2 regions of the Salegentibacter profundi genome follow, and region 2 is predicted to be linked to the other one. Evidence: riboswitches for the same ligand, from Rfam matches in the RefSeq annotation. Region 2 holds a riboswitch; the other holds the start of a gene.
The links. Region 2 has a riboswitch for cobalamin ahead of ACW6NC_RS11875 (ribonucleotide-diphosphate reductase subunit beta). Riboswitches for the same ligand answer to the same signal wherever they lie in the genome.

Region 1: it holds a riboswitch for cobalamin, as region 2 does, so the genes downstream of both, ACW6NC_RS04660 (TonB-dependent receptor plug domain-containing protein) here and ACW6NC_RS11875 (ribonucleotide-diphosphate reductase subunit beta) in region 2, are expected to answer to the same signal.

What each region holds. Positions count from the first base shown of each region.
Region 1 is NZ_JBSYGG010000002.1:379,433-383,859, reverse strand. Features, by position in the region: gene ACW6NC_RS04670 (iron chelate uptake ABC transporter family permease subunit) at 1-702, opposite strand, end outside; gene ACW6NC_RS04665 (ABC transporter substrate-binding protein) at 702-1,841, opposite strand; cobalamin riboswitch at 1,911-2,136, shown strand; gene ACW6NC_RS04660 (TonB-dependent receptor plug domain-containing protein) at 2,172-4,001, shown strand; gene ACW6NC_RS04655 (YncE family protein) at 4,005-4,427, shown strand, end outside.
Region 2 is NZ_JBSYGG010000009.1:60,799-65,225, forward strand. Features, by position in the region: gene ACW6NC_RS11870 (ribonucleoside-diphosphate reductase subunit alpha) at 1-859, opposite strand, end outside; gene ACW6NC_RS11875 (ribonucleotide-diphosphate reductase subunit beta) at 891-1,865, opposite strand; cobalamin riboswitch at 1,980-2,111, opposite strand; gene ACW6NC_RS11880 (hypothetical protein) at 2,434-2,652, shown strand; gene ACW6NC_RS11885 (hypothetical protein) at 3,191-3,376, shown strand; gene ACW6NC_RS11890 (SusC/RagA family TonB-linked outer membrane protein) at 3,848-4,427, shown strand, end outside.

The DNA.
Region 1 (4,427 bases), on a different contig from region 2:
TTTTGCATATTGTTCCCCCAGGAGCAGACTGTTTAGATTTTTAATGCCCACTACCGAAAGCAGTATGCCAATGGCCCAAAAAAGACCAAGTATTGTCACCTCCTCCCAGGAGAGGTTGCCCAGGCTTCCAAAGGACCAGAATACGTATTGCTGAAGCTGGGAGGCCGGGCTAAAATAGGCCAGTACACTGACTACTGCGGCGGTTAAACTGGCAAACATCAGGCCTATTATGAGGATAGCCATAGTATCCCGAAGTCGCAGGGAGGCCAGCATTACCGCCATTAAAACCAATAAACTTCCAAGGCTTGAGGCGATAACAATACTCCATTTAGAAAGAAGGAAAGCGGCGAAGGCTCCCCCAAATAATCCTGCACCCATAAAAACAATGGCCACCCCAAGACTGGCTCCGCTACTTAAACCGAGCACATAAGGACCGGCCAATGGATTTCTGAAAAGAGTTTGCATCAACAGACCGCTTACGGCAAGGCCTGAACCGGTAATGACTGCTGTGATGGCTTTGGGAAGACGGTACTCTACAATAATATACCTCCAGGATTCTCTGGATACCTCAAGGTTAAATAGGGAAGCGACAATATCCCCGAAGGGAATATTGACCGATCCCAATCCAATATTGAGAAACAAAAGTCCTATTAAAGCCCCTATTAAAAGTGCAAAGGTCCATATGTATTTTTGTTTTATGATCAATCTTTCAGGGCTTTAAAAAACACGCGTTGATAATCTGGAAGCAAATCTGGATGAAAAATGGAAATCAGATCTTTTAAAACCAGGTCGGGACGTTGGGGGCCCAGTTCAAAGTATAAGACCCCACCTGTTTCTCCTTTACCAAGACTAACACTAAATACGTTTTTTTGTTTAACTGCTTTAAATTGCTCATAATGCCTGGACTCGTTGAGAAGTTGGGTGTAAGAGGTAAATTGCCCAGAACTTACCCAGAAATCAGCATTTTGTGATTTTTCCAGAACATTTTCAAAGGAAAGTGCCAGGCTACCGCTGCCCTGGGTTTCTTTATAGAGGTAATTGGCATTGGCATCCTTTATAAAGCGAGCCTGCCAGGAATTCCCATAGGGCATGTACCATTGATCTTTATACATGGAACCACTAATGACATCCGGTTGATTTTTTGAGGTTCCTGCCAGTTTTTTTGCCTGAAGATAATCGGATTCGATCTGATTAAATATCGCTGTGGCCTGGTCAGTTTTATCAAAAAAAGCACCCATGAATTTAATCCATTCAGCTTTTCCTAAGGGTTCTTCTTCCATCCAGTCAGCATTAAAAACTACAGGAATTCCCGTTTTTTGGATATTCTCAAAAGTCCTGTTATTACCATCTATTGCAAAACCGATCACCACATCAGGTTGCAAATCAATAAGGACTTCAGTATTGATGTTTTCATTCTTTCCCAATTCTTTTATCTGGCCAGAATCGATGATTTCTCTTGTCTTTTGAGAAGAAATATAATTAAGGCCTGGAAATCCGGCTAATTTCGACTCAACCTTTAAAGCCTCAAGGGCTGGGATATGGGTTGTGGAAGTAACCACTAACTTTTTAACAGGGATTCTTATTTTTTGATCATACTGTAAATCTTCGGGGATCACAGCCTTTTCCCGGGCCAACAGGTAAGTCAAATCCAATTCCGAATTTGGCCAGGGATCATGAACCTTCACCAGGGAGTAACCATCGAATTGCGCTATGCTGAAGCCCCTGGCATGTTTTATTTCCAATGGGACTCCTTCGGGTTTAGCTACAGAAGATGTGGTCTTTTCTTCGTTTTTACAAGAAAAGAGCAGGAGGAAAGTAAGAAGGTAGACCAGGTATTTCAAGATTACAGATTTGACTTCAAAAGTAAGATTATTTAAAAATTTTAGTGCTTCCCAAACATAAATGTTTATTTTTGAACTTGAAATTTTGGTTTGGCGCCGCGAAACATCGTCGTCGATTAAAAGGGAATCAGGTGATTTGAATCTTCAAAAATTCCTGAGCTGTTCCCGCAACTGTAAGCTTAGTTCCGTATCCGGAATGCCTGTTGTTACACTTCATACCACTGTCACTTTGGGTGATGGGAAGGTAAACAATAAGGACGCGAGCCAGGAGACCTGCCAGAAGCATTACTAATCTAACTCTTAGACTTTCGGGATAAAAGTCGGTGTATAATGAAATTAACTCGTTATTACCTTTTATTTTTAGGATTGCTTATAAAGGCATCTGTATTCTCACAAGCCGAACCTGTCACCCGGTTGGATGAGGTTGTTTTAAGTGACATATCCCTTACAAGAGATTCCGAAGAACGCCGGTTAATTTCACTAAACGATTCTATTTTAAGAGAGAATGAGCCTTCTCTGACTTCAGTTTTACAATTTAACAGTCCTATATTTTTTAGAGAAAATGGCCGGGGAATGGTTTCTTCGGCTTCGTTCCGGGGTACTTCGGCCCAGCAAACTGCAGTGATCTGGAACGGGATCAATATTAATTCTCAATTTACAGGACAAACGGATTTCAACACGATTCCTACTGGAATTATCAGTAATATTTCCATTCGCCCGGGTGGAGGTAGTGTGCTTTATGGAAGCGGTGCCATCGGAGGTAGCATACACTTAAATACCCCTTTTAATTTTGATGGTAAGTTTCATAATATACTAAAACTGGATTATGGAAGTTTCGAAACTTTTTCCGGTACCTATAAAACGGCTATTTCCTCTGATAAGACCAGTTTTCAGTTGCATCTTACGCGGAATACTTCCGCCAATGATTTTGAATATCCCACAGAGAATCAATTCAATGAAAATGGGGATTACCGCAATACCGGGCTGGGGATATCAGCAGCTCATCGCTTAAATAAAGATCACCTGTTGAAATTTCACGGTAATTATTACCGGGGAGAAAGAGGTTTTTCCGGAACGCTCAGTGCCCCATCCAAAGCGAAATTTGAAGATGTAAATAGCCGTAATCTCCTGGAGTGGAATGGATTTTACGGTGAGTTAAGCACTTCATTAAAATTGGCTTACTTAGAAGAGAGCTTTCAGTATTATGAAAACCGCCATAATGAAGAAAATGATTTTGGTAAGGCTAAAACCGGGATTATAAAAACGGATATCACCTACCAGTTTACCCATGATCTGGAAGTAACTGGCATTGTGGAATACCAGCATATTACCGGGGAGGGAACCCAAACCGGAAGTAGACGCCGTGATATGGGAAGTCTTGCGGTTCTTTTAAAACATCAGCTTGGGAAATTCAGTTATCAGCTCAGTGCCAGAAAAGAAGCCACGGACATTTATCAATCCCCTTTATTATTTGCTGCTAACGGGCTTTACAGCTTTTCTGAAAATTATGAATTAAGACTAGGAATTTCAAAGAATTTCAGAATACCCACGTTCAATGACCTGTACTGGCATGCTGGAGGAAATTCAGATTTGAAACCAGAAACTTCCCGCCAGCTTGAATTGGGTCAGAAATTCAGTCTGAATAAGCTGGAGTTTGATCTTGCCGGGTATCTTATCGATAGCAGAAATCTCTTAAGGTGGATCCCCACAAACGATGGTATATGGCGGCCTGAAAATACCGGGGAAGTGAGAAATTATGGCCTGGAAGCAGGCTTAGAATGGAAAAAGACCCTGGGCAGGCACAACCTGGATTTCAAAGCATCTTATGCCTGGACCCAGAGCCGAGATCAATCGACCCAGAAACAGCTTATCTATGTGCCTGATCATAAGGTCACCGCTTCGGTAGGGTACCGTTATAAGCGCTATGGACTATTTTATCAGTTCCTGTATAATGATAGCATTTTTACTTCTTCGGATAATAATTACGCTTTAAGCGATTACAAAGTTTCCAACCTGGGATTGTCCAGAGAATTTGGAAACAAAGATTTTTTGAAGCTTGGATTCCAGGTTCGTAACCTCTTTGATGAACAATATATGAGTATGCCTGGGAGGCCTATGCCAGGAAGATATTTCAATACCTCAATCACCTTTAAATTATAATTTATGAAAATCAGATTTTATTTAGCCGTTATTCTTAGTGCTGTTTTACTTTCCTCTTGCGAGGATGATAATGATATCAATGAAATTCCCAAAGAGGAACCTGGAATTTATACCGAAGGCATATTTATTTTAAATGAAGGGAATTTTGGTTCGGGAAATAGTTCGGTATCCTTTGTTGAACCAGACCTTGCACAAATTCAGCACTACATTTATGCAGAGGAAAACCAGGGGAAGGATCTCGGAGACACAGGTCAGAGTATAGGATTTTATGAGGATTATGCCTTTATCGTAATGAATGTTTCAGGAAAGATAGAAGTAGTTGACCGGCATACTTTTAAATATGTGGGCACCATAGATACCGGCCTTGATAATCCGAGATATATTGATTTTTCCAACAAAAGTGCTTTTGTCACTAACTGGGGAGAC
Region 2 (4,427 bases):
GGTCATATAATTCGAGGTTCATAGAGCTGAGACAACAAATGAAGGATTCCTCTCTGGAAGAAGGTAAGGCAATTTCAGAACAAAGATTACTGGAATGAATCCGCAGATTCTTATCCAGGTAAACCTGGGGTTTATTCCTGTTGATATTATCCGAAAAGAGGATGTAGGGCAGTCCCTTCTGCTGACGGCTTTCCAGGACCTTAGCCCATATTTCTCTTTTATCCATATCCCCATCAATCATTTCCTGCATCCAGTAATCGGGAACACAGACTCCATAGAATAAATTCTGAATGGGATTACCTATACTTTTAATTTCCAGGAACTCATTGATATCCGGATGATCGATGTCTAAATATGCTGCAAATGCTCCCCGACGTACACCTCCTTGGGAAATCGTATCCATGGCCGTATCAAAAAGTCTCATAAAACTGGTGGACCCACTGCTTTTACCATTATCCGTTACAGCGCTCCCTCTTCCTCTTAATTCTCCAAAATAGCCCGAAGTTCCCCCACCAATCTTAGTTTGCATAATGACTTCTCCAAGCTTATGGGTAATTCCTTCAATGTTATCCGGAACATACACATTAAAACAGGATATCGGTAGGCCACGCTCGGTACCCATATTGGCCCAGATCGGGGAGCTAAGGCTCATCCATCCCCGTTCTATCATTTCTTTAAAGGCTTCTTTCAGTTCTGGTTTTAACAGGCGTTTCGCTGCAGCACCGGCAATGCGGTCAATGGCACATTGAGGGGTTTCTCCTTTAAGCAGGTAACCTCTGTTTAAAATTTGCTTGCTTTCTTCATTAAGCCACCATAGTCTGGTGTCAAGCTCATTTTTTTGTAATTGCTGTGATATCATTAAATTAAAATTAGAAGATGAGTATATCGGATTAAAATAAATCGCTGGCGGTAATACTTTTATCGTGTTTGGTGTATTCAACCGGTCTTTTTGCAAAGAAGTCATCGAGGCTGTTAGCAAAAACCTCTTCTTCGAACCATTGCAAGGGCTGTACTGATTTTCTCACTTCCGGGAAAATTTCTTTCATTCCAATTTTTTCAAGACTGGTATTAACCCGGAACTTCATAAAATGAAGAAGGTCTCTTTTATTGGGTTTTTCCAATTCACCAAATTCAAAGATCCAATCCAGGATTTCAGCTTCTACCTCCAGGGAATGGATTACAGTTTTACGTATTCTTTCTTTTGAAGGTTCCCCCAACAATTCAGGGAATTCATCTCTGATTTGATTGATAAGGTAGATTCCTGCGTTGGCATGTACCTGTTCATCAATAGAGGTCCAGGCAATAATATTGCTGACATTTTTCATCACGCCTTTAAACCTGGAAAACGATAGAATGATCGCAAATTGACTAAACAACGAGACATTTTCTATAAGAATGGAGAATAAGAGGAGGGAGCTAACATATTTTTCTTTTTCTGATGATTTGGTGTGCGCTAGTGCCTCAGATAGATAGGCAATTCTTTTGTTGATCACCGGGACGGCCAACAGGTCTTTAAATTCATTATTGTGACCCAGAACTTCTAGGAGACGGGAATAGGCTTCGGAATGCCTGAATTCGCACTCGGCAAATGTGCTGCCCAGGCCATTGAATTCCGGTTTGGGAAAGTGATGATATAAATCGCCCCAGAAGGATTTGACCGAAACTTCTATTTGAGAGATTGCCAGTAAACTTCGTTTGATAATAAGCCTTTCATTTTCTGAGAGATGTGAATGAAAGTCCTGGACATCCGCAGTGAAATCCACCTCGGAGTGAACCCAGTAAGACTGGTTGATTGCTTCAGAAAATCCTAATACCTCGGGATATTCAAAGGGTTTGTAATTTAATCTTTTGTCGAAAATACTCATATAACTTTTGTTTTTGGTTACAAATTCAAAAGCATAAAAGCATGATGTACCAGAAAGAAATGTGGCAGGGAAAGACACAAAATCAGGATGGACATTTACTTTTTATGCGAAAGCAAAAGTCATTCAATAAAGAAAGGTATTCTGGCTTGTGCCTAAGCACTTACAGTTGCGCAACAGCTCACGATTCGCACGTGATTCCCCTTATTAATTGCCTTAAAAGACAAAAACTTTATTGAAATATTTTACAGTATAAAACTATTGGATTATTTGATTATAAATTAAAAGAGGTCAATTAGTTCTTCACATAGTTATTCACAGGGGAGGGAGGACCTAAGGATTTCTGAATAAAGCAAGCTCGAGAACCTTTCCCTGTGACCAAGCCTTTATAGCAAAAAGTGCAAGAATTCCATCTGCTACAGGAAATTTTAAGAAATTTTTTGATGGGTGTAAGCTTATATAAATAATTTTGTGGTTTATTTCAAGGATGTCCTTTTGATTTGGCTTGTTATTTTTATTTTAGGCCATTGGAAATTACATTGAACTACTGCTTAATTTTTAAACCTTAATTATGGGAAGACCTTCAACAAAACCTAAAGACTTAAGAGATGGATATTATATCGAAGTCCGAAATAAAAACAAAGGAAACGGTATTAAAATCAGAAGGGATACTAAAAAGCAATTGCTCCTTGCCATTGACGAATATAAAGAAAGTAAAGATGTGACTGTTTTAGGCAAGTCTGAAAATGGAGTTATGAAAGATATTCCAGGCCTGACTAGGGAATCTTAGTGATAAGGCCTGGAAGAATTGGTTGCTAAGTTGAATTAATTCCTGCTTTTTACAATTAATCAAAATCTGAATCTCTTACCAATATTAGCACTGGGTTCAACAATCTTCGCATGAAAGGATTTGGCATTTCTTGAGTAGTAGCTTAAGGAATCACAAAAATAAATTTCAGGATTTATTTTGAATGGTTTTTTCAAATTCGCTGAAAAACTCAGTAAGGGTTATATTTTCATTCTGGCAAATATTATATATAGTGGATAGGGGTATACGATAACCCTCATCCTCTTTCATCTTTGTTAGAACTGAAGAAGAAATACCTATTAAGGATGCATAATTATTTTGACTAATCGGATTTCCGTCTTGGTCAGTTGGTGAATTAAGGTACTTCTTATTGATATAATTACACACGAGTTTATTAATACTCTTACGTTGTTTATTTGTATAAAGATGGCCCAATCTTTTAGTCAAAATGGAAATATTTGAACACAATTAAGATATTTTGACAAAAAAAACTGTTCTCGATAGAGAATGATTAAAAAAAATGTTTATATTTGAAGAGTTTAATATATTTGCGAACCTTCATATTGTAAAAATATTAGAAGCATTCGCTTTGAATCTCGATTCGAAAACTGGTAATTTTATGCAACGAGATGATAAGCATAATGCTCACGACCCGGGCGTGAGCTTGCTTATTGTTGCAGGGTATACCAGTACCTCGAATCGATAAGTTGAGCTTTCACGCCTTTTTTGTGTTGTTGACTCTTCTTTACTTCAAAGTAACCTTCTTCAATTTATAAGTTTCGCTCTTTTGCCCTTTAATTACACTTAAAGACCAAAGTGGTCGCCACCCATGCCTGGGTGTATTCACAAATCTTGTTTGCGGGAACAAGAAAATCACATTAATAATCCCGTGGGTTGCTGTTTTGAGCCCTTTATATTAAACAGCTTTTGGGTGGGAAGCCTTCTAACCCCATGTGGGGAAATAAATGGAGGCTTTGGGTATTTTTTATTTTGGTTAATTAGGTTACCGCCGGTTTTAGGGGCCGGTGGATAGATTAAAAAAGAAATTGCTTATGAAAAGAAAGTTGAATTAGCCTAAATAGGTGTTAAGCTAAAAAGCCTTCCCCGATGATTGGCGTCGTGAGGGGAAGGCCTGAGCTTAAATAAAACAATGTTTCATTCAAAACCACACGAAATTATGAAAAATAATTACAAACGCCTAAAAATGGTGGCGTATGTATTTGTTGCCGTTTTATTGGCAATTCTAGCCTTTTCGGCTAAAGCCAAAGCGGCACCAATTAAATATACTCTCCAAAAGGAAATTGAAATTTCCGGGACCGTAGATGATGAAAACGGTGTACCTGTAAGCGGTGCAACAATCGCACTAGAAGGTCTAAACCGCGGCACCATCACCGATATGGATGGTAATTTCACCTTATTTGCCCCCTCGAATGCGGTCCTGGTAATTTCTTATTTAGGGTATACTACCCAAAAAATCTCCATTGAAAATAAAAAAGAGCTCAAAATTATTCTGGAAGAAGATGTGGATGCTCTTGGAGAAGTAAAGATTAATGCAGGATACTATAATACCACAGAAAGAGAACGAACTGGAAATATTTCCAAGGTCAAAGGGGAGGAGATAGAATTACAGCCTGTTGTAAGTCCTTTACAGGCCTTGCAGGGAAGAATGGCTGGAGTGGAGATTTCAGCTAGAGGAAACTTGCCCGGCCAGGCTTCAACCATACGTATCAGAGGGACTAATAGTCTAAGAACTGAAG